2 regions of the Pseudoalteromonas sp. MB41 genome follow, and region 2 is predicted to be linked to the other one. Evidence: riboswitches for the same ligand, from Rfam matches in the RefSeq annotation. Region 2 holds a riboswitch; the other holds the start of a gene.
What was found. Region 2 has a riboswitch for cobalamin ahead of LPA49_RS03585 (ABC transporter ATP-binding protein). Riboswitches for the same ligand answer to the same signal wherever they lie in the genome.

Region 1: another riboswitch for cobalamin. It lies ahead of LPA49_RS11170 (TonB-dependent receptor); the one in region 2 lies ahead of LPA49_RS03585 (ABC transporter ATP-binding protein).

Annotation. Positions count from the first base shown of each region.
Region 1 covers NZ_JAJJZF010000009.1:115,293-131,372, reverse strand. The annotation lists gene LPA49_RS11225 (HD-GYP domain-containing protein) at 1-345, shown strand, start outside; gene LPA49_RS11220 (general secretion pathway protein GspB) at 371-1,450, opposite strand; gene LPA49_RS11215 (ExeA family protein) at 1,464-2,384, opposite strand; gene LPA49_RS11210 (tRNA nucleotidyltransferase) at 2,580-3,689, shown strand; gene LPA49_RS11205 (DUF1566 domain-containing protein) at 3,677-4,138, opposite strand; gene LPA49_RS11200 (DUF1566 domain-containing protein) at 4,200-5,876, opposite strand; gene LPA49_RS11195 (hypothetical protein) at 5,966-6,298, opposite strand; gene LPA49_RS11190 (DUF2982 domain-containing protein) at 6,322-7,038, opposite strand; gene LPA49_RS11185 (efflux RND transporter periplasmic adaptor subunit) at 7,280-8,332, shown strand; gene LPA49_RS11180 (efflux RND transporter permease subunit) at 8,336-11,434, shown strand; gene msrA (peptide-methionine (S)-S-oxide reductase MsrA) at 11,520-12,053, shown strand; gene LPA49_RS11170 (TonB-dependent receptor) at 12,114-13,967, opposite strand; cobalamin riboswitch at 14,001-14,156, opposite strand; gene LPA49_RS11165 (YajQ family cyclic di-GMP-binding protein) at 14,374-14,856, opposite strand; gene LPA49_RS11160 (VanZ family protein) at 15,011-15,361, shown strand; gene LPA49_RS11155 (ketopantoate reductase family protein) at 15,354-16,080, shown strand, end outside.
Region 2 covers NZ_JAJJZF010000001.1:784,102-800,181, reverse strand. The annotation lists gene LPA49_RS03595 (FKBP-type peptidyl-prolyl cis-trans isomerase) at 1-419, shown strand, start outside; gene LPA49_RS03590 (histidine phosphatase family protein) at 475-1,092, shown strand; cobalamin riboswitch at 1,366-1,488, shown strand; gene LPA49_RS03585 (ABC transporter ATP-binding protein) at 1,638-2,471, shown strand; gene LPA49_RS03580 (iron ABC transporter permease) at 2,464-3,453, shown strand; gene cobT (nicotinate-nucleotide--dimethylbenzimidazole phosphoribosyltransferase) at 3,457-4,518, shown strand; gene LPA49_RS03570 (adenosylcobinamide-GDP ribazoletransferase) at 4,522-5,316, shown strand; gene cobU (bifunctional adenosylcobinamide kinase/adenosylcobinamide-phosphate guanylyltransferase) at 5,313-5,840, shown strand; gene LPA49_RS03560 (cobyric acid synthase) at 5,840-7,324, shown strand; gene cobO (cob(I)yrinic acid a,c-diamide adenosyltransferase) at 7,324-7,923, shown strand; gene LPA49_RS03550 (cobalamin-binding protein) at 7,961-8,782, shown strand; gene ung (uracil-DNA glycosylase) at 8,779-9,450, shown strand; gene LPA49_RS03540 (DUF3545 family protein) at 9,481-9,669, opposite strand; gene tal (transaldolase) at 9,859-10,809, opposite strand; gene yaaA (peroxide stress protein YaaA) at 11,031-11,810, shown strand; gene LPA49_RS03525 (mechanosensitive ion channel family protein) at 11,946-12,881, shown strand; gene ltrA (group II intron reverse transcriptase/maturase) at 13,092-14,564, opposite strand; gene LPA49_RS03515 (hypothetical protein) at 15,432-15,830, shown strand.

The sequences.
Region 1 (16,080 bases), on a different contig from region 2:
GGTATGGAGCCAATTAAAGCATTTAAAATTCTAAAAGATGGCTGCCCAGATAGTTTTGATGGCGACCTTGTGACGAAATTTATTCAATGTATCGGTATTCACCCTGTCGGCACCTTGGTGAAACTTGAAAGCCAAAAGCTTGCCGTGGTTACACGAAGTAACCCAAGCAGCCCATTAAAACCCGTGGTAAAAGTGTTTTATAACGCCAAGCATGCACACTATACCGAAGTGCAAGATATTGATTTAACAAATAACCGTTGTCACGATAGCTTAGAAGCAGCAGTCAGACCCAATGACTTTAATGTCGATCTGATCCGCTTCTTCAAAAACTCAATTTTGCCATAACCACTATTTTTAAATATAAGACTGGCTACTCAGGCCAGTCTTGCAGTGCTTTTAACGTAAACTCGTAACCGTCGTAACTAAATAAACTTTGCTCAGGTGTGATTTCTATCACATTGAGTACGCCAATGTTATCGCCTTCATACAATTCACGACCATTTATCTTTATCCAACGTTTAGAGGCTTCAGAGGCATAAATATGCGCCTGATACTTAATTGTTGGGATCAAGCTTTGCAACGAGTCAGGCAGCAGTTCGACAGGCTCTGCGTATGATGAGTTTTTAGTACTGCGCGTTATATCAGCCACATGCTTATTATCGACATCTTGTACTGCTCTCTCGAAGGCACTTTTTAAGTTATTAGGCACGTCGTTAAATTCGTCATCAACCACGGTTTGGTTGACTTGCGATGGGCTTTGATCATTTAGCGGCTTACCCAGCACCTTGTATTTGCTCATGTCAATGTCTCGACTGCTCATTTGCTGCGGTGTCATTTGTTGCATTTGCATTGGCTGCGAAAATTGCGGCTGCTGAGGCTGATAAATAGGCTGATTTTGATACACAGGCTGTTGATAAACAGGTTGCCCTTGATAACCTTGATTAGCATAAACAGGCACGGTATTAACGGGTACTTGTACCCATTGATATTGCTGCCCTTGCACAGGAACTTGCTGCATCATTTGCTGCTGAGGTGCGACTGTAACAGGCACTTGGCCCACATTATTCGCAGTATTGTTAACAGGTGGATTAGCCTGTGTATTGGCAGCTTGCGGAACAGCTGTTGCGGGTGCTTCCTCTTTTACAGGTACATTATTTGTATCTGTTGTCGCTAAAGTCTCTGTTGCTTGTGAAGAACTTTGTGTCTCTTCAGCACTGTTACTAGTAACTTGCTTTTGCGCAAAAGGTTCATTTTTTTGCAGCCATTTACCAATAGAAAAGCCTGCCATCAGCGTTAAAATAACCGCTAGTAATAACCCAAACGAAAAAGCAAGACGGCGATAACGGGTTAATTCTTGTTGTTGTTTAAGCTGCAGAGCAGCGTGGTCATGATCAATCGCTGTTTGCTCGTGTTGACCAGATTGTTTAATTGCATCTAAAAGTAATGACATAAATGATCACTCGTTATATTAGGTAAGATAAACCAATACCCATACCCAATACGGCTAAAAATGAAACAGGATAAAGCCAAACATAACTTGGCTCTTTGTTCGCAGTTGACGAAATAGGCGCACTGCTTGGCGGTAAAGCTTCAACTGCTGAGCGCATGACAAGCTCACTATCAATGCTCAGCTTTTGCTGTGAAAAAGCCCCGACTAAGCAGCGCTCACACAATAAATTAATAAGCCTTGGCACCCCTTCTGTTACTTGGTAAATCGCTTTTAAGGCATCAGCAGAAAAGAGCGCTTGTTCAGTGCCTGCTTTGAGTAAACGGTGTTTAACATAAGCAAACACTTGGCCTTCGCTAAGCGGTAATAAGTGGTAACGCGCCGTTATACGTTGAGCAAGTTGTCTAAGTTCGGTGCGTTTTAATAGCTCTTGTAGCTCAGGCTGCCCAACTAACACTATTTGTAGTAACTTTTTATGGTCTGTTTCTATATTCGTCAATAAGCGTAATTGCTCAAGCACATCGGGAGCCAGCAATTGTGCTTCATCGATAATTAAGATGGTATGACCGCCTGCTAAATTATTCGCCTCAAGATGCTTTTTAATCACATCTGTTAAGGTTTTTAATGTGGCATTTTCGCTGTCATAGTCAATCTTAAGTTCGTCGCAAATACTGGCTAGCAATTCAAGTTGAGACAATGCCGGGTTGTGAATTTGTGCGACTTGCGTGTTTTCAGGTAACTGCTCTTGCAGACTTCTGGTTAATGTTGTTTTACCTGTTCCCACTTCGCCGGTTAAAAGTACAAAACCGCCGGCTTCACCTAGTCCATAAGTAAGGTGCGCTAAGGCCTCTTTATGACGCTCACTAAGAAATAAATATTCAGGATTAGGGGCAATCGAAAAAGGTTTTTCTGACAAGCCAAAATAGCTTAAATACACCGTGATGTTCCTTGCGTTTAAAATCACGGCCTATAATGGCAAAAAACTACGCGACTTAAAACCTTGTTCGTACGTTATACTAAAATTACTTTAAGATAAAAAACACGGCCCCGAATAAAGCGCCTGTTTTTTGGAGTTTGGGTATCGCTGGCAAATAACGTAAAATACCGAAAAGGTAAAAATAATAGGTGTACTATGCAGGTTTATTTGGTCGGTGGCGCTGTAAGAGACGCACTGTTAGGTCGTGAAGTAAAAGAACGCGACTACGTTGTCGTAGGTGCAACTCCCGAGCAACTAATTAAACAAGGCTACCAACAAGTCGGCAAAGACTTTCCTGTTTTTTTGCACCCAAAAACAAAAGAAGAATATGCACTTGCCCGAACTGAGCGGAAACAAGGCCAAGGTTATACGGGATTTATCTGCGATTTCACGCCCGATGTCACTTTAGAACAAGACTTAATCCGCCGAGACCTAACTGTTAATGCGATAGCGCAAGCCGAAGATGGCACATTAGTTGACCCTTTTGGTGGGCAAAGCGATATCGAGAACCGTTTATTACGCCATGTTTCAGATGCGTTTTCTGAAGATCCGTTACGTATTTTACGAGTCGCCCGATTTGCTGCTCGTTATCATTACTTAGGCTTTTCTATTGCGCCAGAAACAGAACGTTTGCTTATTGCGATGGTAAAAGCAGGCGAGCTTGAAACACTCACAGCGGAACGAGTTTGGTTAGAATGCGAAAAATCTCTTAGTGATGGCGCATTTGCAGAGTTTTTAAATACTCTCTTTAAAATTGGAGGCTTACATGTGATCAGCCCCACGTTAGAATCGCAGTGGAGTGATGCATTGTATCAAACGATGCAAGCGCGCTTTGATTATGCCAACAAGCACTCTATTACAGACACAGCATTACTTTTTAGCCAAGTGACACTCTCGCTAACAGAATCTGATATTCACACAATCGCACAGCAGATCCGTCTACCAAATGAAGTGCGTGATGTTGCTCTTAACACTGTTGCTCATCGTTCAATATTGTCTGACAAGCAGCCGGATTGTGACGCACTGCTAGGCTGTTTTAACCGACTTGATTTATGGCGTCGTCCTGAGCGTTTAAACGCCGTACTCAAGGCGTTAGAAATAAGTGAACAAAAGCCAGTGGCATGTATAACACAACTACACCAAGTGACTGAACAGGCAAGCGCTGTCGATCCACAGCAATTTATCGCCCAAGGAATTAAAGGGGCCGACATAAAAACCGCGCTTGAAAACGCGCGGCTATCTATCATTAAAAATTATTTTTCATAACGTACGAGTCGCAGAAATACATCGGATTCTTTAGCGTGAAGACTGTTTATGCCTTTATCAAACTGATAAACCCAAGCAAGGTCTGTTCGCTCTTTTCCTGATGTACTGCTCCAGTAATTTTGCAGCTTAGTAGCAAGAAAGACACTTTCGTTAATACTCGGCTGCACGCATCGATGCTCTAAAATGCTGGCTAACTCTTTTACATTAGGCACATGCCAATCAGAAAAACCGGCAAGACGCGTATTCTTTGCACCGCGTAATGCTTCACCCCAGGTTAGCTGCTGGCTGGTGCCTTCACATGTTGCCGTTGCACTATTGTAAGTTTGTCCAAAGCTACAACGTTGCCACATTAAGCCTGTTTCTACATCACTTACCGTGCCATTTTCGTTAATGACAAAGCGGCTGTCTGGGGTCGTTTGCGTTACCGCATCGTAGCAAACCTGCGCCATAGCAAATGTAGGCTGTGTTGCCAGTAAGGCAACCGATGCATAGAAAGATAGTTTACGCATATTATTCTCCCGGTGTTCTTACTAAACGGACAAAGGCGGTTTTCCCTTTCGGATAGGCCAAGTCGTTTGCGCTACTCATATCAATAATATATGCCTGCGACAAACTGGTACCATCCACAGCGGTTTGTGATGTCCAATACGGCATAAACGGGTTGCCATCATCGCTTAGCTGAATATTGCTTGGCTGATTTGGAAAAAACTCACTGTTGAGTAAGCTTACTTCACCTTGTTTAGCGTAATCCAGTATTCCCAGAAGTTCGGTATAGGTAGGAACACGCCAATTAGTGCCGCCGCAAAAATCAATCGCATTCACTTCATTCACATACGTTTGTAAACCACACGCGGTGTTACTTGGGCATGTTGAGTTTGCTGCACCTTGAACACTGCCCGTTTGTACCCCGTTATTACTATTTAAATACCACGTATAATGATTTGTTGCTGCACGGTTAGTGGTTGCCGGTGGCAGTGTGGCACTTGCCGCTTTTACTTCCCAAATTAAGCCTGTCACGTTATCGCGTACACAACTAAAGTTTGCTGCGTCGTCTGGCAGCTCATCCGCAAATTCATTTAATTTTGTAAAATCAAATGCCAAGTCACCTTGGCCTACTTTATCAAGTTGATTAGCAACACTGTCACGCCCTAAATCTGCATCTTGAGCTGGGAAGTTATCACTTTTGCAGTTAATTTTTTGCGTGTTGTTATAGCAGTCGCTCATGCCCGTATCATTTATAAGGCCGAGGGGTTTAGGGCTGATACCAATCACTACCGTATCTGTATCACTGCGCGATTTACTGTCGGTGACGGTAACCTCAAAACTAAGTTCTGTGTCGGTATCAACATCAGGGGCAATGAATGTGGTGATACATTGATTTTGATTTGCAAGGGTGACTATTTCACCCGTTAGTTGTTCCCAATAGCACTGCTTGGTTGCAGTCACAATTTCACTGTTACTTGCATCAAGCGTAACGGTATCAAACTCTATAACTTGCTGATCTTCCCCAGCGTTAGCAATGATTACTTCAAGGGTTTTATTAAGCGTAAATGACTGTTCAGAGCTTGCAGAGCCCCCTTCATCATCGGTCACTGTTAGTCGCCATGTCATTGACGTGTTTGATTCTAGCAGCGGGTGAGTAAAGCTAATCGTTTGATTATTAAAGCTATCAACGGTTAAATCTGGGCCCGAAAGCTGAGTCCATAAGTAACTGTCTATCGAACCATTTTCATCAATATCGACAGACTCTTCACCACTGAGCACAATAGTATCATTGTATTTTGAGGGCAGTTCTTGCGGTGCAGTTTGCGTGATCACGGCAACAGGCAGCTGGTTATTAGAGGTAATGAATATGCTTACTTCATCACTGACTAACTGACCATCACCCGTTTGATAATTAACTTTAAGTACGAGCTCTGAGTCTCGCTTAATATCAGGGGCAGTGAGAGTTTGCTCAGCACCTTCTGCTGGGAACCCCTCTACAACAGGGCCACTTACTCGTTGCCACGTAAATGTTCCATCAGCAGGCGAGCCCTTAGCCAATAATGTAAACTCGCTTTTTTCAATAATTTGCTGATCAGCTCCAGCATTAACTGTCGCAGCGATTGGTGTTGTGTCACTCGACCCACCGCCCCCACAGGCTGTGAGTGTCGTTAATGCAACAACTACAAGAGGCACTAATCTCATGTTTACCACCTTAAAATGCAACGTTGGCTTTATAACCAACTGCCAAATAAGAAGATAACTAGCAAGTAAAGTGCCAAGAACACCCTAAATTATAAGTAACTTTCTTGATGAATACGCACAAACAATTTAGTGCCAATTTTACTGTAATCTATCTTATATTCTCGGCCATCAAGGGCTTGAATGAACAATAGACGTTTTTCTTCTGCAAAAACATCAGGGCTGGTGATGTAAACCATTTCGAGGTAACGCTCTTTTGCTTCACGACGGTTTTTTGGCAGATCTTCTTTAAACGGTTCAAGACCATTTTGTGTCACTTTTATACGTGGGTGGTTTTCGCCATTCACAATTACTAAGTCGAGTTTTTTATCTTTATGAATAATTGTGTTTCGACCACTTTTAATAAAAGAACGTTCTTGACTCATAGCCTTTTCCTACTTACTGCCACCTAATTACTTACATCTTTCTGTAAACGAGTATTGATAAATTCACTAGGGTTTAATTTCCAACGATTCAAATCTGCACTGAATTGCCAAATATCAGTATCAAGTGCATTGGCAGGCAACAATAAATCGTACCCTGTCAATTGCCTCAAATGCTGCGTACGATTAGCAAACATGGCAATCAATCCTTTGTAAAGCTGACCACTAGGGGCAGTGTAGTCCGTCTCTTCAACTAACCATTCTGATGGGCAATTGCCATTTTTGCAATGTTTTTGAACAACTTGCATAAATATATGACGTTGTTCTATTAATAATCGCCCTGCAATTCGTGGGTGAATCTGAGTTAAAAATTCATCTATGTTATTGAGTTTAATACCAACTGCGTTTAACTCAAGGTATTCTAAGCCTTGTTCCACTTTCGGGACACCACTGTGGTGAAAGTTTTCTCGTTTTAATTGCCAATGCCCAACTTTATGATGATATATAAGCAACTGATTAGTATAGGTAAAGCTATAATAAGGCTCTTGTGTTTTTAAAAAGCCGACAAATATAGCAGCAAGGCAGCTACTGACTAAAAAAATTTCCACTATACTAATCTCACCGGGACGTAGCAGGTTAAACAGCATAATGAATACAAGCCCAATGCCTCCGACCAATAAAAACTCAATACCATGTCGCGAAGCCTGTGCCCGTACCTTTAAAATCGCGTTTTTGTTATCCATACACTGAAAAGTAAAAAATAAACATTACAATTGTGACCAAAACAATCTTTCTAAGCGTTAAACAATACGGACACTTGGTTTGTTTACTCATACTTACACCTCTCTTCTCATAACAATTAAGGAACAAATGCGCTGAACTTTTAACTTTTACGCCAAATGCACAAATATATGAGATACCTGACATACGGGGCACGTACTAATTTTGTACACTACACTCAACTAATTTTCTGGTAACACGATGATGTATTCGACACAATCTGGTAAAGCGCTTTTTCCTTTTATTATTACCCTTTTGCTAGGGTTATGTATTTATTTATATTTACCTTCAAGCCAAGGCGAGCAAAGCAACTTTGGAGACCGTTCAACCCAGGTTGTCGCACATACCGTCACGGCTGAAGAAAATGCCGTTTTAATCGAAGCGATAGGCAGCGCGCGCGCGAATCAAGCGATCTTCATTCGCAGTGCACAAAACGACTATGTGACTGATATATTTTTCAATGATGGCGATTTAGTAAGTAAAGGTCAAAAACTAGTTCAGTTACAAGCACAACAAGAAGAATTAGCAGTAAAAGAATTAAGTATCAATTTACGTGAAGAAAAACGCCAACTAGACCGCTTAACCGAACTATCACGTTCGCAAGCAACCGCTAAATCGTTACTTGAAGAGCAATTGTCTCGTGTAGATGCCACCGAAGCTCAGCTTGAAAGCGCCAAAACTAAACTAGCAGAAATGACCATTAAAGCGCCTTTTTCAGGCTTATTAGGTAAGCGTGAAATCTCGATAGGTACTTATGTTAATAGCACCACCAATATTACCACTCTCGATGATATCAGTATTATAAAAGTGGACTTTAAAGTTCCTGAAAAATACCTTGCGCAACTGCAGCTAGGCATGAAAGTCATGACTCAAAATGATGCTTACCCAGGAAAAACCTTTAACGGCAAAGTCACGCACATCAGCTCACGCATTGACTCGGTTACTCGCAGTGTTGAAGTGACGGCCAGTTTTACCAATTCAAGCGGTTTATTACGCCCTGGTATGCTGTTAAACACCGCATTACAACTGAGTTCAAACCAAGCACTCATGGTGCCTGAAAAAGCGGTAATCCCTCAGCAAGATAAACACTATGTATTCAAAATTGAAGACGGGGTTGCCAATAAAGTTGAAGTACATGTAGCGGGACGTCATAACGGGTGGGTTGCCATCGATAAGGGTCTAACAGATGGTCAACAAGTCGTGACTGAAGGCATTATCAAAATTCGCACTGGCAGCAAAGTTAGTATCAAGGGCTAAACCATGAAAATTACAGATACTAGCGTTAAACGTCCGGTCTTTGCGATCGTAATAAACTTACTGTTACTTACCTTTGGTCTCGTCGCTTTTTCGATGCTTCCACTGCGTGAATACCCAGATATTGAAACCCCGATTGTGAGTGTAAGCACATCGTATACTGGGGCCAGTGCAGAAATTATTGAAACCAAAATAACCCAAGTGCTCGAAAATCGTATTTCGGGTATTGAAGGGATTAAAAGCATTAATTCGTCAAGCCGTAATGGCCGCTCAAACATCACCATTGAGTTTAATATCAGTCGCGATATCGATGCCGCATCAAACGATGTGCGTGAGCGTGTAGCACGTGCGCTTGATAGCCTACCAGAACAAGTACGCCCACCTGAGGTGTCAAAATCGAACAGCGATGAAAGTCCAATCGCTTGGTTTGTCCTTAATAGTTCGACAATGGATTCGTTGCAACTTTCTGACTACGCACAGCGTTTTATTGTTGACCGTTTAGCCGTAGTTGATGGTGTGTCGAATGTACGTGTCGGTGGTGAGCGTAAGTACGCCATGAAAATTTGGCTAAACCGCAAGGCCATGGCGGCGCGCGGGATTACCAGCAGCGATATCGAGAATACCTTACGCACAGAAAACGTTGAACTGCCCGCTGGTGAGATTGAATCGATTGACCGTGATTTTACTGTGCGTACAGCACGCAGCTATAAGGATCAACGCGACTTTAGAAACTTGGTTATTAAACGGGGCGACGACGGCTACTTAGTGCGCCTAGGTGAAGTGGCCGATGTGCATTTAGAAGCCGCTGACGACGAAAGTTTATTCCGTGGTAATGGCCGTAACATGATTGGTTTAGGCATTGTAAAACAAGCAAAAGCGAATACCCTTACGGTGGTAGACAATGCCCGCGCCGAACTTGAGAAAATAAAACGTAACCTACCTGAAGGCACCACGATTCAAGACAGCTACGACTCGTCAGTGTTCATCAAAGAATCGATTAACGAAGTGTACCGCACACTCGCTATTTCAATGGCCTTGGTTGTCTTAGTTATCTACTTATTCTTGGGGAGTATTCGCGCGACTTTAGTGCCCGCAGTTACTGTTCCTGTGGCACTCGTTGGTAGCTTTATGTTCTTGCTTGCCATGGGATACTCAATCAACTTGCTTACCCTACTCGCTTTAGTGTTAGCCATTGGTTTAGTGGTCGACGATGCCATTGTAATGCTTGAAAACATTCACCGCCGTATAGAGCTTGGTGAGCCACCTTTACTTGCTGCCTTTCGTGGGGCACGTGAAGTAGGCTTTGCCATTATTGCCACCACGCTGGTGCTTATTTCAGTGTTTGTGCCACTGGTCTTTATGGATGGCCGTATTGGCGCATTGTTCACAGAATTTGCCATGGCAGTGAGTGCGGCTGTGTTTTTCTCAAGTATTACCGCGCTAACCTTGTCACCAGCGTTGTGCTCAAAGGTACTTAAAGCCTCTGAAAAAGAAAGTAAATTTAGCCAATGGATGGATAAAACATTTGCCAAAATTGAACAGGCGTATCGTAATTCACTAGCATCAAACATGAGTCGAAAATGGAGCTTGTTGCTCACCATGATCATGACAGGCGTTGCCAGCTTCATGCTATTTCAGCAAATTCCTTCGGAACTGACGCCAAAAGAAGACCGCGGTACTTTCTTTATCATGATGAGCGGCCCTGAAGGGGCAAGTTACGAAAATAACGCCGCTAATATGGCTAAAATCGAAGAGCGTTTAATGCCATATTCAGAGTCTGGTGAGTTGAGCCGTGTGCTCATTCGTGTACCTGGCTGGGGCGGCCAAGGGGGTGTTGCAATCGTTGGTATGGCCGATTGGGATAAACGAAAACGCTCAACATGGGAAGTGATCGATGAAATTAGTGGAAAAATGCAAGAAGTGACTGACATTCGTGCCTTTGCTATTATGCGCAGTGGTATTGGTGGCGGTGGCTCATCACGCCCAATTGAGTTCGTATTACAAGGTAACGATTACGACCAATTAGCCGATTGGCGTGATCGCATTATTAAGCGTGCTGAGAAAAACCCAGGCCTTGTGCGCATTGACCACGACTATAAAGAGACATTCCCACAGTTTTTAATCAATATCGATAAAAACAAAGCCGCTGATTTAGGCGTGTCTGTATCCGATGTAGGCCGCACTCTTGAAACCATGCTAGGTCAACGTCGAGTGACAACCTTTATCGACCGTGGTGAAGAGTACGATGTGATCCTAAAAGGGACCAAAGAAGACTTTGCTAACCCAACGGATATCTCAAACATCTACCTAAAATCACGTAGTGGTGAACTCGTGCCGCTAGATAGCCTCATTACGCTAAAAGAAGAAGCGACTGCATCACGTTTAAATCGCTACAACCGTATGCGTGCGATTACTCTTAGCGCCAACTTAGCTGATGGCTACACCTTAGAAGAAGCACTGAACTTTTTAAATCAGGTTGCCGCTGAAGAGAACGACATTGATGGCGCCATTGATTACAAAGGTGAGTCTCAGCTGTTTTACGAAGGTGCATCAGCGATGACCTATGTGTTCATCCTTGCACTGACAGTGACGTTCTTAGTGCTTGCAGCCCAGTTTGAAAGTTTTATTCACCCACTGGTGATCATGCTAACCGTGCCACTCGGTCTAGTTGGGGCCTTATTTGGTTTATGGTACACAGACTTAACGCTAAATATTTACAGCCAGATTGGTATTGTGATGCTAATAGGTTTAAGTGCTAAAAATGGTATCTTGATTGTTGAATTTGCAAACCAGCTACGAGATAAAGGCGTTGAGTTTAACGAAGCCATTACACAAGCCGCTACGCAGCGTTTACGTCCCATCATTATGACCTCATTAACAACCGTAATGAGCTCTGTACCGCTAGTACTCGCAAGTGGTCCGGGTGCAGAAAGCCGTATGGTAATTGGTGTTGTGGTATTCACCGGCGTAATTGTGGCAACCTTACTCACCTTGTTTGTTGTGCCCGCTGCGTATACTGCCTTTGCGCGTAATACACAGTCACCAGAGTACTTACAAAGTAAACTGGAACAGCAAGCGAAAGACAAACCGTTAGAAGAAATTTAGACGCTCTGTAGCTTTTAACAAAACGCCGTCTTTACGGCGTTTTGTTTTTTCAGCTATAGTCAGCAAAACAGTGAGGGAGTAAAACATGAATAACAACATACAAATAGCCACATTGGGTGGTGGCTGCTTTTGGTGTATTGATGCCGCATTCAGACGCGTCAAAGGCGTATTAAATGTAAGCTCTGGTTATGCTGGCGGCGAGATTGAAAACCCCAGTTATCAGCAGATTTGTACGGGGTTAACCGGACACGCCGAGGTCGTACAACTGGACTTTGATAGCAGCATTATTAGCTACAATACCTTACTTGAAATGTTTTTTACGCTGCACGATGCGACACAATTAAACCGCCAAGGTAATGATGTTGGCACACAATACCGCAGTGTCATTTATTATCATGATGAACAGCAAAAAGATGAAGCAGAGGCGATGATAGCAGCCTTACAAAAACAAATTCGTGAGCCGATTGTCACCGAGCTGAGCCCGCTTACACACTTTTACCCAGCAGAGCAATACCATCAAGATTACTATAACGAAAACCCGAACCAAGGTTATTGCAGTATTCTTATTGCCCCTAAACTTGAAAAGTTCGCTCGTTATTACGCCGATAAATTAAAATGAAAAAAGCCCGCTAAGTAGGTAGCGAGCTTTTAGACGCAGAACTAATAATTTCCTTTATTATTAGAACTGATAACGGGCACCTACAAATAAGCGACGCTCTGGCGTATTGTAGTAATAAAATTCGTCGTTGATGAAATCACCATCGAGATCTTTCCCATACGCATCAACGGCGTTATATTCTCTATCGAATAGATTTTCTACGCGAAGTGACACGGTCAGGTTATCGGTTGCTTGGTAATGGCCCACAAGGTTCCATAACGTGTATGAAGGTAAGTGTGTCAGTTTGCCATCTCGATCACCGCGATATTGCATATCAATACCAGCATCAAAGTCGCCCCATGCTTTATGTAATGACCAATTCACGCTGTGTTTAGATACATAGGTCAATGCATTACCTGTTTCAGTATCCTCTGCTGATAGGTAGGTAAAATTGAAGCTGTGATCAAAACCTAGCACTTGGTTTTTAAAGCTAAATTCAACCCCTTCGTGGCGAGCTTGATTGATATTCGTTGGTTGCCAAGCGCCGGATGCATTTGGTGCCCAGGCAATTTTGTTATCTATTTCACTGCGGAAAATAGCGATATCTAGGCTGATATCATTCACATTAAGTGATAAACCTAACTCTTGGTTATCTGATGTTTCAGGATTGAGTTCTGGGTTACCAGAGCCGGGATAATACAGATCATTAAAGGTTGGTGACTTAAAGCCGGTGCTTTGGCTTAAGCGGAATGTCGCGATATCATTTAGATGATAACCGACCGCTGCCGTATAGGTTGTTTCGTCACCAAATTGTTGGTCATCATCTTGTCGTACAGTCAGATTTGCCAGCACGTGCTCATCATCGTAGTAAGCCCCAACAAACGCAGCGAATACCTCACGACTGTCTTTTAGATAAGTGCCAGAATTAGTATTTACTTCATCTTTATACCAGTTTAAACCACCGCTAATTGTTAAACTTTGATTTAAAAAATATTGGCCGTTGTAATCGATTTGCTCACGTTCTGTCTCAAACTTATCAACCACCGTTGCACCGGTGTAGTCGATACGCGAGTCATCTGAACTGTCGCTAGAGATTGCAATATCAATCGCATGGGCGTGTTTTTCGAATGCTTTTTTCCAACCTAATGAAGCTTGGTAGTTTTCGAACTCACCTTTTTCTACTGTACTATCAGCAGGACTAAAAGAGCTATCGTATTGCGCTTCACCTTCTGAGTACTGACCCTGTAATAAAAGCTCCCCTAGTCGCTCATTTTGATAGCCTAGGTTAAAACCAAGGTTTTTATTTTCATAGCCATCTTCATCAGGTGCTACACCTTGCAATACATCAAAGCCGTCTGTTTTTTCGTAACCTGCATTAACAGAAATATCGACATCTGCAATCTGACCACCAGTAGCCACTTGGTACTCTTGGTAAGAATCTGAACCAAAGGTGACATCCAAAGTGGTATTTTGTGCTTTACGAGTAATAATATTGATCACACCCGCTAACGCATCTGAGCCATACACAGCAGCACGAGAACCCTTAATGACCTCAACGCGTTCAATACTGTTTAACGGAATATTGCTAATACTTTTATAGCCCAGCGTTGCCGAACCTGTGCGTACACCATCAATTAAAATAAGCGTATGACGTGAGCTGGCACCCCGAAGTGAAACACCTGAACTTTGCCCAAAACCACCATTAGCATTAATTTGGAAACCGGCTTGTGTTGCCAGTAAACTAGGTAAGTCGCGAACATAGCTTGCATCGATATCAGCACGGTCAATGACTGTAACGCTCGCTAAGACTTCATTAATAGATTGTTCGAATTTATTGGCAGTCACTGTGATGTGCTCGATTGATTGCTCATCCGCAGACACAGAAAAAGACAACGCAGCAGCAACCGCTACGCCTAACGTAGATTTATTTAGCATGATATCCCCTAGCCTGTGCCCACCGCACACGCAAATAGTAAGTTAATTCAAGGCCGGTCTCCGGACTCTGCATATACTGAGCATACGCATTACCGTTGCGGGGGCAGTGTTGGCATTGTTTTCTCCTTGAAAACGCACCAGCTTCCCGATTATCTTGCTGTTATTTCAGCCTTTGAAATAGCATGTATCTAAGCAGATACAGCAAGCACCTTGAAAATAGGCTGCTATTGTGATGATTTTAGGAATAAATGTCAATGGACGTCTAAACTTCTAAACAAAGCTAGATAGAAAGTAAAATAAAAAAGCCAAACACGTTTATGTTTGGCTTTAGATTAGTCACAACTTCACCGCTCTTCTAGTAGAGCTGTGCGTTCGTAGTCAGACAGTGCTTTCGCAATAAAATTAATTAATCGCGGAAGTTTTTGAATTGGAATGGTTGACCTAAATCAGCAGTACGAACAACCTGCATTGCTTCTTGTAAATCATCACGCTTTTTACCCGTTACACGTAACTCTTCACCTTGAATAGCGGCTTGTACTTTAATTTTTGAGTCTTTAATCAACTTGACGATTTTCTTTGCAACGTCTTTTTCAATACCTTGCTTAAGTGCCACATCACGCATGACGTATTTACCGCTGCGCGACTCATCTCTAAGCTCTAAACTAGACACGTCTAAACCGCGCTTTGAAATTTTCGCAGCAAGAATATCGAATAATTGCATAACTTGCTGTGGTGCTTCGGCTTTTAGCTTAATGACTTTGTCGTTTAATTCGATTGATGCATCAACACCACGAAAGTCAAAACGTGTTTCTAATTCACGCTTAGCATTATCCACTGCATTCTGCGCTTCGTTCATTTCTACTTCAGAAACAATATCAAATGAAGGCATGGGGTTCTCCTAACAAGATTTTTAAAATAAATATGCCTAGGATTATAACGTCAATTTTATAAATCTTTACATTTTTCTGCACACCGTTCAGGTGCGATACGAAAATTGTTTGATATACTGCCCATTCATTTTTTAGGCAGTTTAAAGGTTTATTGTGACTAGGCGCATATACCAAATTATATTTTTAGTCAGCATTATTGGCTTCACTATTCTTTTCGCCAAAGAAATTAAAGGCGTAAGTAACCTATTCCCACATGTTGATAAAGTCGCGCATTTTGGCATTTTCTTCGTACTGGCTATGGTGATGGATAAAGCGTTTAAATTACCCCTTATAGTGCAAATATTATTGCTTGCAGGGTACGGTGCTGCCATTGAGTTTATGCAAGATATGCTGCCTTATCGTCAAGCTTCAGTTGCCGATTTTGTTGCCGATTTTATAGGTGCTTCGAGCTACTTTATTATTAAACTTGGTTTTCATTTAGGTAATAAACAGCGCAATGGCTAATATTTTAATTGTAGGTGATGGTGCTATTGGCTTGTTATTCAGTCATTTTTTATCAGCTCAACATACTGTTACCTTATTAACGCGCAAGCCCACTTTGACCACCCGTTTTTATCAACCTTCAAATGGTAAATCACAACCTATTAACGCACGCCTAATTAATCATAAAGAACTTAACCAGTTTGCCCCATTCGAGTGGGTGTTATTTACGGTGAAAGCCTTTCAGGTTGAAGCTGCATTTAAGCAACTTCAACCTTATCTAGCTGAGCACTGCCAAGTTATCTTGTCTCATAATGGCATGGGCAATGTGGATGAACTTAACGCCGCGCTTTCGGCCCATCAAGGTCTATCATTTTTAACCACTCAGCAGGCGGGGTTCAAAGCAACTCAATACAGCGTGAATCATACTGGTGACGGTGCCAGTCTTTTAGGTACGTGTAATGATGCGGCGCGCAAAGTGCTAAAGCAGATCGAGCAGCACTTTAGCAGCTTACCTAATTTTAGTGTTACCGATGATATTCATACCCTTCGTTGGCAAAAACTGTTGGTGAATATCGCTATTAATCCGTTGAGCGCTATTCATAATGTAAAAAACGGTCAACTTCGTACGCCGCACTTTAGCTCGCGAATTATTAATTTACTCAGTGAGGCGTGCTTAGTTGCTAACAAACAAGGTATTTCACTCTCATTAAGTGACGCGCTAAACAATGCCTACAGTGTAA
Region 2 (16,080 bases):
AGAAAACAACAAAATCGAAAGGCTCATCAGGTTTAAACCGTAAGAATAGTGAAGCATTTATCAGCAAATTTTCAGCTCATCCAGATACACAAGTGTGCCCATCGGGTTTGATGTATAAAGTTGTAGAGGATGCGGCAGGTGACAAGCTCACAGAGTTTGATACTGTTGTTATTAATCAACGAATTATGCTCGCTGACGGTCATGTTATTGCCGATAGCTATAAAGCGGGTATGCCGGAGGTGTTTGCTTTATCGGAAGCGATTGAAGGCCTAAGAGAGGGGCTTTTGTTGATGAATATAGGATCTCGCTATGAATTTGTGATCCCTCCTGCGCTTGCGTGGGGTAAAAAGGGGAATGGTGGTAAAATTGGTGCAAATGCAGTGCTGCATTTTGATGTTCGCTTAATTCGTTTAGCCTAACTCGACACTGAGCTAGAAACGCGTTACCGTCTTGTATGGCTGATTAAGGATATTTATGGACGCATTTACTTCACGGGTTTACTTACTACGTCATGGCGAAATTGCAACTCCGGGCATTCTTTGTGGGCACGTTGATGTTGCTTTGTCAGATGTAGGCTATGAACAGATGCGTCTAGCAAGCGCAAAATTATCTCGCTTCGATGCTATTTATAGCTCTCCGCTAAAACGTTGTTCAACGCATGCAGAATTCTTAGCTCGTCAGCATACAATCAATGTGCAATATAACAATGCATTGAAAGAGTTTAATTTTGGTGACTGGGATGGCCAAGATTACCAACAACTTTGGCAACAAAATGGTAAACCTCATGTCGGTGATTTTTGGCAACATCCGTGGCAGGTTAAAGTGCCCAATGGTGAATTAATGGCTGACTTTTACGCGCGAGTCGAAGCATGGTGGCAGGCATTTTTAGTTTCGCTTACAGAGTCCAAACATACGCAATCATTAGTGATTAGCCACGCCGGTGTAATTAAACAAATCCTCGCTATTATTTGTCATATGCCTAAACAAACGAATACTCACCTTAATGTTTTTCATTTACCTTATGCAGGGTTAATAACGTTAGATGTATATATAGATGAACAAGGGCAAGCGTGGCCTAAAATAGTTTTTTAGCCATCTAGAGTGATATTCATTGAATTATTTACTTAGCCCGCCATAATATACCGAACTACCTCAAAATTTAGATTTCGGCGTTTTACAGGGGCTTTATATCAAGGCGTTACTTTGCAGCACGTTTATAAGTAACAACTTAGAAAGTAAGTTTTTGAACAACGTTCTGCGGGTTGGTTTAAAGCGATTAATTCCGCGTTATTGATTTTAGGAAAGGAATAACCATTCTGTGTAATCAATTTCTTGCCTATATTGCTTTAATTCCAACAGAAACTCGCATCATGAGGTCGTTTAGGTATATCTATATGCTATGGAATGGGGTGAGATTCTCCAGCTGTTCCCGCAACTGTAATCCATGATGAACATGGTCAGCCAGATACTTAGCAACAACAATTAGTCTTATTATGCTAATACAGTAGAGTGTTTATCGATTTGAGCGATTTAATATTCAAACTAATTAGTATCATTGAGCGGGTCAACTCACGTTATCTACTGATATAGGTCAGTGCTTTCTGGTGCGTTGATAAAACTCGCCAAGAGAGTGTAATTTGCAATTAAAAAGCCAAGGCATAACCCCTTTAATTTCAGTATCTGATTTAAGCTGGGGAATTGCTGATAAAACAATTCTTAAATCAATCAATTTGCAGTTAAATGCAGGTCAATTTATTGGTTTGCTGGGACCTAATGGCGCCGGTAAATCAAGTTTATTGCGTTGCTTATATCGCTATTTAAAACCACAACAAGGTGCAGTCTTTTTAGCTGGCGATAATATTTGGCAAATCAGTGCTGATGAATTCGCAAAAAATGTTGCTGTGGTTTTACAAGAGTCTCCTTCGCAATTTAATTTATCTGTTTTCGATGTAGTTAGTTTAGGTCTCACCCCACACAAAACCCTGTTTAGTGCGACTAATGCCGATGATAAAAAGCGTATTTATCAAGCAATCGAGCAGGTTGGTTTAAGTCATCACACACAGCAAAGCTTTGATTCACTTTCGGGTGGAGAAAAACAGCGTGCACTTATAGCCCGCTCAATTGTTCAGCAACCAAAGTTATTGATTATGGATGAGCCAACCAGCCATCTTGACGTTAAGTATCAAATTCAAATTATGGAGCTTGCTAAGTCACTTGATGTCACTGTGCTCGCTTCATTTCATGATTTAAATCTAGCTGCTAGCGTATGTGATGAGTTACTTGTTATCGATGAAGGTCAATTAATTACGCAAGGCACACCAAAAGAGGTGCTTACCGAGCAGCTGTTAAGTGATGTTTTTGGTGTTTGTGCAAGAGTGTCTGCTCATCCTCAGTCAACCTCGTTTGATGAGTTCGTGCCACATATTACCTACTATTACGGCTATAACAGACAGGAGCATCAAGATGACTGATAGGGTGCGTTTTAGTCTCTGTGTATGCGTTGCACTTGTTAGTTGCTTTTTAGCACTCAGTTTTGGTGCCGCGAGTACATCAATGAGTGATGTGCTGCATAGTTTAATCAGCCAGGGCAGTGATGAATTTATCCAACGTATTATTTTGCAACTGCGCATGCCACGTATGATATTGGCGTTTTTAGCTGGAGCTGGGCTCGCGCTTGCTGGGCTTATATTACAAACCGTAACGCGAAACCCGTTGGCAGACCCTTACTTATTTGGTATTTCTTCAGGTGCCTCATTTGGTGTGGTTTGCTTTATATCGCTTACCGGTGTGAGTTTTGGCTTTAGTATGTCGATTGCTGCATTTTTGGGCAGCTTACTCTCTATGTTTTTGTTGATTGGCATTGCTGGGCGTCGCCATGTAGGGCAAGTTGAAGCGATGTTATTGGCGGGGGTCGCACTGTCATTTCTGTTTAGTGCTTTAACCAGTTTATTACTTTATTTTAGCGATCCTCAGGCGATTACAGCTATCTTATTTTGGACTATGGGAAGTTTTTCACGTGCTGAGTGGGGAACGCTCTGGATCCCGCTCACCGTAATCATTGCGTGTATGACGTTAATGATCGCTTTTCGTCGTCAGTTAAACGCTATGTTGCTTGGTGATGAAAGCGCGGCAACACTGGGAATTCATGCTCAACGTTTTCGTATTTTAATGTTACTACTTAGTTCGTTAATTACTGCTGTTTTGGTCGCTATGTGTGGGGGGGTTGGCTTTGTTGGGCTTATGATCCCGCATATTGTCCGCTACTTTACGTCGCAAGGCTCAAGCCACAACCTTTTAATGACGAGCCTTGTTGGTGGTACATTTATGGTATGGGTCGATGTGCTTTGTCGTACTTTACTGACTAATCAAGAATTGCCTGTGGGTGTGATCACTGCGGCTATAGGCAGTGTGTTCTTTTTATCTTTACTTTATTTTCGTAAACAGCGTAGGTAGCCCATGTTTAATATCGCACCTCTTAACTCGCAGTATGCATCTGTAATTCAACAAAAAATAGATCTTAAAACCAAACCTTTAGGAGCGCTTGGTCAATTAGAAGAGTGCGCAAAAACGTTGACACTCATTTTAAGTCAATCTCTTAACTCAGAGCACGCTGTAGATGAATTTAAACCCGTTATTAACGCACCAACACTCGTCGTTTTTGCAGGTGACCATGGTGTTGCTAGCCAAGGGGTTTCGATTGCGCCAAGCAGTGTGACTTCACAAATGATTGCTAATTTTGCGCATGGTGGAGCAGCAATTAATGTATTTTGTCGTCAACTTGGATGGCTGCTTGAGGTCGTTGATGCAGGCACTTTGTCAGAACAGCATCATATTAGTGTTCATAATCAACGTTTAGGGCATATTACTGAGTCAATAAATACCTCAATGGCGATGTCGCCAGCGCAAGTTGAACAAGGCTTTAAGTTTGCTAAGCAGCGTGTGAATGCAATAAAAAATACAGGGTGTAATACCGTCGCATTCGGTGAAATGGGGATCGGTAACACAACCAGTGCGGCAGCATTAATGGCTGCTCTATTATCATTACCTGCCGCTCAATGTGTGGGTAAGGGCACGGGCGTAACGGATGAGGTGGTAGCTAAAAAAATTGCGGTTGTTGAACAAGCCGTTAATTTGCATCGGGCGCATCTAAACGATCCATTAATGACATTAGCGGCGCTGGGTGGCTTTGAAATAGTTCAAATAACAGGTGCTATTTTAGCCGCGGCAGAATTAGGCATGGTGGTGGTTATTGATGGCTTTATTTGCAGTGCCGCAGCATTGGTTGCGACACGTATAAACGCGCATGCACGTGATTATATGATTTTTGCTCACGCCTCAGATGAGCAAGGACATAAAGCCATGCTGGCAGCGTTAGACGCATCGCCATTATTAAACCTTAATTTGCGCTTAGGAGAGGGCAGTGGTGCCGCCTTGGCGTTACCATTATTACAATCATCGCTTGCATTTTATAACGAAATGGCAAGTTTTGCAGATGCACATGTTGAGCAGGTTGTTTAAGCAATGAATACACACAACTCATCGCCTTCTCAAAAGCAGCTATTATTGCTAGCTGTTAGTTTTTTAACACGTATACCTGTGAGGTTTAATTTTGAGGTATCAACGACGGCATTGAACCAAGCCAGTCGCTATTTTGCTTTGGTAGGGGTTCTACTTGCGGGGATTTTAAGTTTAGGTTATCTCGTGTTTAGTTACTTTTTTCCTGCTTCAATTTCCGTGGCACTTGTTATGGCCTTAGGGTTAATTTTGACGGGGGCATTTCATGAAGATGGGTTAGCAGATGTGTGGGATGGCTTTGGTGGTGGCTGGAAAGTTGAAGATAAGCTGACCATTATGAAAGACAGCCGTTTAGGAACCTACGGAGCGGCTGCGCTTATTATTGTGCTGCTTATTAAGTTTCAAAGTTTAGTTGTGTTGTCTGAGTCACTAAATTTGCTACTTATTGCGTTGCTATTAGGGCAGAGTTTAAGCCGAATTGTCGCAACGAGTTTAATTGCTGACATGGATTATGTTAGTCACGATGCAACCAGCAAAGTAAAACCCGTTGCGATGTACTTAAGCACCGAAAGTTACCAAATACTGCTTGCGACTGGCGGGGCAGTGATACTTTTCGCATGGTTATTTTCAGTGCTCAGTATTTGGCACATCTTCACTGTAATCCTTGTACTTACTATAACGCGTTTTATATTAATTCACTGGTTCAAAAAACAGTTATCAGGTTATACCGGAGACTGCCTAGGTGCCGCACAACAAATTGCTGAGCTGGCTGTATATTTAACCTTAGTGAGCATGTTATGAAGCAACCACATACCTTGATTTTAGGTGGCGCACGCAGTGGTAAAAGCCGCTTTGCAGAGCAACTAGCTAGCAATTCAGGCAAATCGATTATTTATCTTGCGACAGCCAATGCGGGTGATAGTGAAATGGCTGAACGCATTGCACGTCATCAATTAGAGCGCGATGGTCGTTGGCAAGTTATCGAAGAGCCACTGCAATTGGCTAAAGTGCTCAAAGAGCATGGCAAAGCAGACCGCTGTATTTTGGTTGATTGCTTAACACTTTGGCTGAGTAATTGTTTATGTCAGCACGGTGAAGCATATTGGCTAGAGCAAAAAGCAGCACTACTTGATGTGCTTAAAGAGCTTCCCTGCGAGGTTATTTTTGTTAGCAATGAAGTAGGCCATGGTATTGTGCCATTGGGTGAATTGAGCCGCCAGTTTGTTGATCATTCGGGTTGGTTACACCAATCACTTGCCAAGCAGGTTGCTCGGGTTGAGTTTATTATTGCTGGCCTTGCACAAACATTAAAGAGGGAGCAATGATGAAAACCCTTATGGTGCAAGGCACGACATCTGATGCAGGTAAAAGCACTTTAGTGGCGGCATTGTGTCGCATTTTTGCTAAACGCGGCATTAAGGTTGCGCCTTTTAAGCCGCAAAACATGGCACTTAATAGTGCTGTAACCGCCGATGGAGGCGAGATAGGGCGTGCACAAGCACTGCAAGCAGTGGCAGCTAATGTGCCCGCTGAGGTTGATTTTAACCCTATTTTACTAAAACCAAATAGCGATACGGGTGCACAAGTTATTGTGCATGGAAAAGCGCTTTCAAATATGGAAGCCGGCAGTTACCACGATTATAAAAAGGTCGCTATGGACGCTGTACTCACCTCTCAAAAGCGCTTAAGCGAACGGTTTGAGCTATTAGTTGTTGAAGGCGCAGGCAGTCCAGCAGAAATTAATCTCAGAGAAAATGATATTGCTAACATGGGGTATGCTGAGGCTGTCGATTGCCCAGTGATCATTATTGCCGATATTGATAAAGGCGGGGTTTTTGCTCACCTGGTTGGGACGTTAGCGTTGTTATCTGAATCAGAGCAAGCGCGCGTAAAAGGGTTTGTAATAAATCGTTTTCGTGGTGATATAGCACTGTTACAAAGTGGTTTAGATTGGCTTGAGCAATACACCAATAAACCTGTTTTGGGGGTTTTGCCATACTTACATGATTTAGCCTTAGATGCCGAAGATGCCGTGGCTATTGCTAATAAAGTTGCTAAGCCACAGTTACACATTGCTGTTCTTCTTTTACCTCATATTAGTAATCACACTGATTTCGATGTCCTCAGACTGCAACCAGAAATAGACCTTCACTATGTCCGTCATACACAATCGATTCCTGATGTTGATCTAATTATTATTCCAGGTAGTAAGAATGTGTTAAGCGATTTAGCCTTTCTAAAAAATGAAGGGTGGGACAAACAAATACACCGCCATCTTCGTTACTCAGGCAAAGTGCTGGGTATTTGTGGTGGCCTACAAATGTTAGGGATGCGAATTGCCGATCCTCATTCTGTCGAGTCTACATTAGGGGAAGCAAAAGGGTTGGGAATCGCTAATTTTGAAACTCAGTTAGGCCAACAAAAAGTGCTGACACAAGTAACTGGAATATTGCATTTAAACAGCAGCGAACAGCAAGTTTGTGGCTATGAAATACATGCCGGAATAAGTGAGGGGCCAGCGCTTGAACAGCCTTTTATAACGTTTGAACAGCATCCGAATGGCTTTACCCATGACGGCTTTATTAGCGATGATAATCAAGTAGCAGGTACTTACTTACATGGGCTTTTTGATACACCTGATGCAGTAAATCAGTTGGTCAGATGGCTAGAGCCTGAGACGAAATTGACACCTATCGATCTTAATCAACACCGCGAACAGCAGTTAAATAGACTCGCAGACGTAGTGGAAAAACATATGGATATTGAGCAAATTATCAATATTTATGACACCTTTAGTAAGGAAAAATAATGAGCGAAAACAACCAAGATAAGCACCAACAGCGCCAACAAAAAGTAAAACAAAAAGTAGACGAGCGCATCGCCGCGGCTCAAAAAGAGCAAGGTATTTTTCAGGTCATTACAGGTAACGGGAAAGGAAAATCAACCTCAGGCTTTGGTACTGTAGCGCGTGCTGTGGGTCATGGCATGAAAGCAGCTGTTTGTCAGTTTATTAAAGGCACTTGGGAGTGCGGTGAACGTAATTTACTCGAAAAAGCAGGCGTCGAATTTGTCATTATGAATACGGGTTTCACTTGGGAGACTCAAAATAAAGACTCTGACACAGCGGCAGCGCAAGTAACATGGCAAGAAGCAAAACGAATGCTAAAAGATGAGTCTATTAATTTAGTGATGCTCGATGAAATCACTTATATGATTACCTATGGCTACATTGATTTAGATGAAGTCATTGCTGCAATTAGTTCGCGACCTGCAATGCAATCAGTGATTATTACAGGGCGAGGCGCGCACCGAAAACTCACAGAACTTGCAGACACCGTGAGTGAAGTACGTAACGTGAAGCATGCATTTGATGCTGGCATAAAGGCACAAAAAGGGTTTGATTACTAATATGAAAGCACTGACCTTTAGTTGCTTATGGGCATTGATGTGGTTGGCTCAGTTTTCTTACGCACATGAAATTAAAGAGCCTCTGCGTATCGTTGCTTTGGCTCCGCATATAGTCGAAAACCTGTTTGCAATTGGTGCTGGAGATCGCATCGTTGGAACTGTCGATTATGCCGATTACCCTGCACAAGCCAATGAAATTGAACGAGTGGGTGGTTACTACGGCATCAATATGGAAAGGCTCTTATCGCTGAAACCTGATCTTGTTCTTGCATGGAAGACCGGTAATAAAGCTGAAGATCTTGCTTACATTGAGAAATTAGGTATTCCGGTTGCTTACAGTAACCCAGACCAAGTGGATAATGTGGCTGATGAGTTACGTAAATTAGGTGAGTTAACCCATTTAAAAACGCGAGCCGATAGAGTAGCCACTGAGTTTGAAGTAAAGCTTGCTGCCATCCGTGCTTCACAGCAGGATAAACTCCCAGTGAGTGTGTTTTATCAGTTATGGCCAGAGCCGATGATGACGGTGGGGGGTAACACATGGATTAATCAGTTATTAACGATTTGCCATGCTGACAATGTATTTGCAAACAGTGAAACCGATTATCCGCGTATCAGTATTGAAAATGTGCTGGTAAGTAAACCCGAGGTGATTATTATCCCCGATGAAAAATCGAAAAAGCCGCAACCTCAAATAGATTGGCGACAATGGCCTGAATTACCGGCCGTTCAGCATAACCAATTTATAAGTGTTAACGCTGATTTATTACATCGCTTTACAACCCGCATGCTTGATGGCTTGAGCGAGATGTGTGGTAAAATAGACATTTCAAGAAAGCAAATACAGGCTTCAAAATGACCAACTGGCAAGATTTTTTAAAGGCTGAATTAGCCAAGCCCTATATGCAAGACACACTAACCTATGTTGCTGATAAACGCGCTGCGGGTGTTGTTGTATTCCCACCTGAAGAACAGGTTTTCTCAGCCTTTAACGCCACTCCTTTAAACGATGTGAAAGTGGTTATTTTAGGGCAAGACCCTTATCACGGTGAAGGGCAGGCACATGGATTATGCTTTTCAGTGCAACCTGAGGTTAAAAAACTGCCGCCTTCACTTAAAAACATCTATAAAGAACTGGCCACAGATATCGACGGATTCGAAATACCTGAGCATGGTTACTTACAAAGCTGGGCAGAGCAGGGCGTGTTTTTATTGAATACAGTACTGACCGTTGAGCAGGGAAACGCGCATTCACATAAGCATTTGGGATGGGAGCAGTTTACAGACCAAGTTATCGCACTGATCAATCAGCAATGTGAGGGAGTTGTGTTTGTTTTGTGGGGGGCACATGCACAAAAGAAAGGTAAACACATCGATACATCGCGTCATCACGTGATCCAAGGCCCACATCCTTCACCTTTGTCTGCACATCGAGGTTTTTTTGGGTGTAAGCATTTTTCAACGATTAATCAGCGACTGAGCGAACAGCATAAAACACCGATTAATTGGCACCTTCCTAAAATTTAATGCAAACAAAAGGCCCTTGCGGGCCTTGATTTAAAAGTCTAGCTCATCAATCGCTATACTGTCTGTAAAGTAGTCTAACTCCTGTAGTTCTTTACGTAATCTGTGCTTATCTTTCAAAGCTTCGATTTCGCGCCATTTTCTCTTTTTATTTTTTGTAGAGGTCTTTTTTGTTGTACTAGGACCTTCTAATATTTCTAAAATATCGTCTAGGCTATCCATGAACTTCTCCTATTGATTATTTTGAACCTCGGAAATATCTATACCACAGGCTAGACAAAAATAGAATAAAAAAGTGACGATATTGTTACAGGAATGTGATTGCTAGATGAATAGATCAAAATTTTGTATGGTATATAAACAAAAACGCCACCGAGAGCGGTGGCGTTCATTTACAATGATTTTTGCAGATTACATTGCTTTAAAGCGTGCTTCTAATTCAAGCTGCGCTTCGGCAAAAGAGCGAATGCCCTCAGCTAGTTTTTCTGTCGCCATGGCATCTTGATTATGTAACCAACGGAACTCACTTTCAGTCAGTGGTGCTGGTTTTGGTTCAACGGTAAAGTCGCTTTCAAGTAAGTACTCTTGTGCGTCTGTAAGCTCACCAAGCTCTTCAAGTAATGCAGGGCTGATTGTTAATTTATCACAACCAGTAAGCGCGATGATTTCACCCGTGTTACGGAAGCTTGCACCCATCACGACTGTTTTATAGTCATGGCGTTTGTAGAATTCATAAATACTACGAACAGACTGTACACCAGGATCTTGCATTGGATCAGTCGGTTTTTCCATACCATTCGCTACATGCCAGTCAAGAATACGGCCAACAAACGGTGAAATTAGAAATACATTTGCGTCGGCACAGGCACGTGCTTGTGCTTCTGAGAATAACAGCGTTAAGTTACACTTAGTGCCTTCTTTTTCTAATTGCTCGGCAGCTTTGATGCCTTCCCACGTTGATGCAACTTTAATAAGAATTTTATCTTTGCTTACCCCTTCTTTTTCGTAAAGACTAAGTAAAGTATGTGCTTTATCAATCGTCGCTTGTGTATCGAAAGATAAACGCGCATCGACTTCTGTCGAGATATAACCCGGTACAATTTCGCTGATTTCTTTACCAATTAATACGGCAAAATAATCGCAAGCAAGTTCAAGTTGCTTGGCTGCATCTTGCTCTGTTTCTTTTGCGTATTGCCATGCCTTGTCTAGATAAGGTTTATACGCTTCAATTTCACTGGCTTTTAAAAGTAAAGATGGGTTAGTTGTTGCATCTTCTGGTTGGTGCTTTTTGATAGCTTCAATATCACCTGTATCTGCAACAATAGATGAATGCTGTTTAAGCCTTTGTAGTGCTGAAGTCATTTGCTTTCCTCATTCCAAGCAAGTTAAAAGAAAATCCATTATAGCCACCTTAATGCTGCAACACTATGACAGTGTTTAATAGGTCAAATGTCCTTAACTAAGAAAACTAAGGCATTAGATGTGAAAATGCAGCGAATTAAGGCGGGGCGAAACAAAACGTGCATTTTGATTCATTTAATGTTGAAATTGACATCAAACAAATTACAAGTCAATAGCTATCTATGATCACAGTTATTTCACCTGCAAAAAATTTAGATTATGAAACACCAGCCACGACCGACAAATTCACTCAGCCTGAATTACTCGAGCACAGCGAAGAGTTAATGTCAGTTTGCCATGATTTAACCCCTGCTCAAATTGGCAGTTTAATGAAAATCAGCGATAAACTAGCCGGTTTAAATGCAGCGCGATTCGCACAGTGGTCACAGCCGTTTACAACAGAAAACGCAAAACAAGCCGTCCTTGCATTTAATGGAGATGTGTATGGTGGTTTAGATGCACAGTCGTTAACACACTCTGACTTAGATTATGCACAGTCTCACTTACGAATTTTATCTGGCCTTTACGGTGTGCTTAAGCCGCTCGATTTAATGCAAGCTTACCGCCTAGAAATGGGCACTAAGCTTGAAAATCCACGCGGTAAAAACTTGTATGAGTTTTGGGGGAGTGTGATAGCCGAAAAACTCAATACAGTCTTGGCAGAGCAAGACAGTAAGTACTTAGTAAACCTTGCTTCAAATGAGTACTTTAAAGCAGTTGATAAAAAAGCCTTGAATGCACAAATTATAACACCTCATTTTAAAGATTGTAAAAACGGCCAGTATAAAGTGATCAGCTTTTACGCGAAAAAAGCCCGCGGCATGATGGCGCGTTACATTATTGAGAATAAAATTACTCAATTGAGTGATTTAAAAGATTTCACAGTAGCGGGTTATTACTTCAGTAGCGATGCAACCGCGAAAGAGCTCGAACCTGTTTTTCTGCGAGAAGAACAGCACTAGAAAAAAGAGCCTACTTTAGTGTGTTAAAAGCCGTGCGATGCACGGCTTTTTTTATGGTTTTTATTTGTCTGATTAAACATGGCGTTCATTTTGCAAATTACCGAGTTAGTTAATATAAGATAACAAGGTATAAACATGCTAAAAATTCCATCCGTTAGTGAAGCTGAAAAGCTCATTGAAGAGAAGCTTGGTGGTTGGATTGATATTGTTATAAGTCATATTCCTAACTTCATCGTCGCAATCATAATAACCATTTTATTTTCGCTTTTAGCGCGAGTGTGTGGCTCAATGCTGCGTAAAATCTTACGTCGCTCTTTGGAATCAACGCAAATTGCTGATTTGATGTCGTCTATTGCAAAAGTGGTTATTCTTTGTGTAGGGCTGTTTGTTGCGCTCGATTTTTTAGGCCTCAGAGGCACCGTGACTTCATTACTCGCAGGTGCTGGTATTGTTGGTCTTGCTATCGGTTTTGCTTTTCAGGATATGACCGAAAACTTAATCGCAGGTATTGCCATGGGTATTCGTAAACCCTTTAAAGCAGGTGATGTCATTCGAACGGAAAGTGTATTTGGTACAGTGCGCGCGATTAACCTCAGAAACACCCTTATCGAGAATTTTTATGGACAACTAATTCTCGTACCGAATAAAATTTTATTTAGAAACATACTTAGTAATTACAGTACGTTAGGCGTTCGCCGTATTGAGGTGCCTGTGGGTATTTCGTATGCCGATGACCCAGAGCAAGCTGCAGAGGTTATCGTTAAAAAAATCAATGAATTTGATTTTGTGATCAAGCAAGAAGAGACCGCCGTGTACGCCGAAAGCTTTGGCGATAGCAGCATTAATTTACTGGTGTGGTTTTGGATTAAGTACCCCGGTGAAGCTGACTTTATGACTTTACGCCACAAAGCTGTTGTGGCTGTTAGAAACGCCTTAAGCGAAGCTAATATGACCATTCCATTCCCAATCCGCACGTTAGATTTTGGTATTAAAGGCGGCGAAAAATTAAACACCATGATCAGCGAAAAACAGCAAGATAAGGCCGCGGATGCAAAGCCAGCCGATAAGTAAAATTTACTGACTCACCGGCGTGATTTACACAGGGAAGTGTACGTGAGCGGGTGGTTGTTTCCGTTTTATTCTCAGTCTAACCAAGCCAAACCGATTCTGTCGGATAGACGACACCTGTTACCAAGTGTCGCCCTCCTAAGAACCGTACGTGCAACTTTCACTGCATACGGCTCAAGCCTTCACGAAGGCACCTAATTGGTACCCAGCAACTTATAAAGCAGCGAGATTAGGCTCATTCCAAGAGTTGCGGCATTGCCTCTTTGCTTTTCTCTTTGCCAAGTATTCTTGGTATAAAGGATCAAAAGGCGTAGCTTCACTCCTGATTTTCACATGTCTCTCTATTGGCACCTTAGCTATTTGAAATAGATTAAACTGACAATCCATATTCATGCTCTTCTGCCAACCGTGAAATTGCCATTGGCCTCGACGGTTGATAAAGTACTTCATGGCGATCCAAGTTTTTGATTTTGTTGGATGATGCCTTTTAGCCCAATGCCATAACGCTAGAAATAGTTTGTGGCTCACATATCCGAATACTTGTTTGGCAACGCAATGGCGATAGTAATTCGACCAACCCCTGAGTTTCGGATTTATCAACTTGATTAGATCGTTAACGGGGGTGGTTGCGTGCTTTTTAGTGAGTTCGCGCAAGTTACTCAGAAATATTAACGTGTTAGATTTACTCGGTTTAATGAGCAGCTTTCCTTTGTACTTCCTATGGTTAAAGCCTAGGAAGTCAAAACCACGGCTAATGTGAGTAATGTGCGTTTTCTCTTCGGAGAGCGTTAAGCCTCTGTGTGCTAAGAAGTCAGCAATCAACGGTTTGATATCGTTCTCCAGCACGTCCTTTGAAGTGCAAGTGACGACGAAATCATCAGCGTATCCTATAAAGTTGGCTCTCGCCCCATTTTTAAGTGCGGTGGACTTTATGCGTTGCTCAAGACCTGCAAGAGTCATCAGCATCAAGGTTGGAGATATGATCCCGCCTTGTGGTGTTCCCTCGTCAGTGCGATAGAACAGCCCTTTGTCCATAAAACCAGACTTTAACCATTGTTCCAACATTCGTTTATCTACAGCTATATTATTCATAAGCCATTGATGCCCAATCTTGTCGAAACAGGCTTTAATATCTCCCTCAAGAACCCATTGTGCGGATTGCTTTTTACTCAAACAGAGAAAACACTGAGCAATAGCATCAGCAGTACTTCTGTTGCGCCGAAAGCCGTAACTATTTGGGTCAGCAAGTGTTTCTGACACAGGCTCTAGTGCGAGAAGATGAAGCGCTTGCAGCGCTCTATCGACCATACACGGGATACCCAAAGGTCTGAGCTTGCCGTTTTTCTTAGGGATGTAGATACGCTTGAGCGGTTTGGCTTGATAAGCTTTTCTGCTCAATTGATTGACTGCTTTCATGCGGCGCGTATCCGTATTCCAGATGACGCCGTCTATTCCGGGCGTTTTACTGCCTTTGTTTTGTGATACTCGCTTAACAGCAAGAAGTTTTGCCGAATGCGAGTGAGTCAGTATCCATTGCAACGCTTTCGCTTTGCCGTGTTTACTTTCTCTTGTTGCTTTTGCAATACGCATCTGAAGCTTTAAAACGTGTGACTCAACAGTTTTCCAATTTATGGATTGCCATTGAGCACTGTCAGGAGAGGCACTAATCTCTTTTGAAATCATCATTTGCGTTTCTCCTTGAATAAAGTTCTTCAAATTCTCTTGCAAAGGAAGACCAGTCGGAAGTCAGCTCACTTTCGTGCCAGACAGACGTCTGTATCTGCATCATTACAATCCAGCCTTTGCTTTCTCCAACATCCTCTACCTGCATCACTATCGGCTATATAAGCTTTCCCAAAGGGAGTGATACAGGCTTACCGTGTTCCGTATGTTGCGCAATGTCAGGTTAGATGCCCGCTATAGTGCGGAGAGTTCAGTGATCACGAAAGAGCATGGGGCAATCTCTTTCCGACTCTCGCGCCTTTTGGCTACAGCGTATTAACCACTTCCGCTGTTTCATCATATAACGCACCTTACGCGGATTCACTTATGTTCATCATACTGACTGCCTAGCACTCACCCGATTTGTGGTTATCAGGAGGATCGTCCTCTCACGATTAAGATCCCGATTGGCGCATACCAACCTTCGTTACATTGTCAGAGCCGCTACTTTATTCAGGCTCCTAGGATCATCTGGTGATACAGATGGTTCACTCATTAAGCGGTGAACAGCGCTTCATACGACTTCACGTCGCACGCCCCAAAGTGAGTTAACGTAATTACTCTATAGGTTGGCTTTGAGCTATTAGATACAGTCTTATTCATCTAATGATATTGGCGCTACCCCATAATCTGATATTCCACTAATTTTTTGAGCGACAAGTGTATTTTCTTTTTCTGAATACCTTTAGTGTCAATAAAAATATTATAGTTGGCAATGCATTACGTTATTTGTTAAAAATAGATTCATTAATACATGCGCGTAACATCGGCACAAAGATGCGCGACGAGCGCACTATAAAATGTTATATACCTAGGGATAGACTGAGTTAAATGGATGCATTGAGCAAGCTTCAAGAAAAAAATAAAATCCACTCTAAGCATCAGCGTAGTACTAGCTGGAACACGGTTTGGATGTTTTGTCTATTGAGCCCTTTGCTATTTAGCTATGGCTACGAATTTTATTTTTCAGTTATACAAAATACTGAATTCGAGTCAATTCACCCAGCTATAGTTTCAGTCGGCTCGCTAGGCTTTGGTTTGCCGTTAGCAGCTATGGGCGATCTAATGCTTTTTAAGCGCGTCATAAAGTTGCTTTTGCTAATTGCTGCAGAATCATGGTTCATTTGGTTTTGGGTTGTTTCTGAATTATCTTGGTTAGCGTTTTTGCCACTCATTCCTGCTTTTGTTATGTTGCAAATTCAGTTACCCAAAATAAAGGCTGGTGAGTAAACGGTACATACAAGCTGTTTAAAATGGACGCTTTACTGCTTGGCTGGCGCTCATTCTTCGCTAATTATAGCCAAGCGTAAACCGACAATTAACAGGGCGTTTTGCTCTATAGAAATATTTATGTGAAATTCACCTAATAGCCGACGACCTAAAACGTTTCTGTCCAAATATGCGTTATACTCAACGTCTGCTCACACTCAATGATGGCCTTAAGACCGCTAATAGCATGTATGCGAAATTCGGCTGTGAG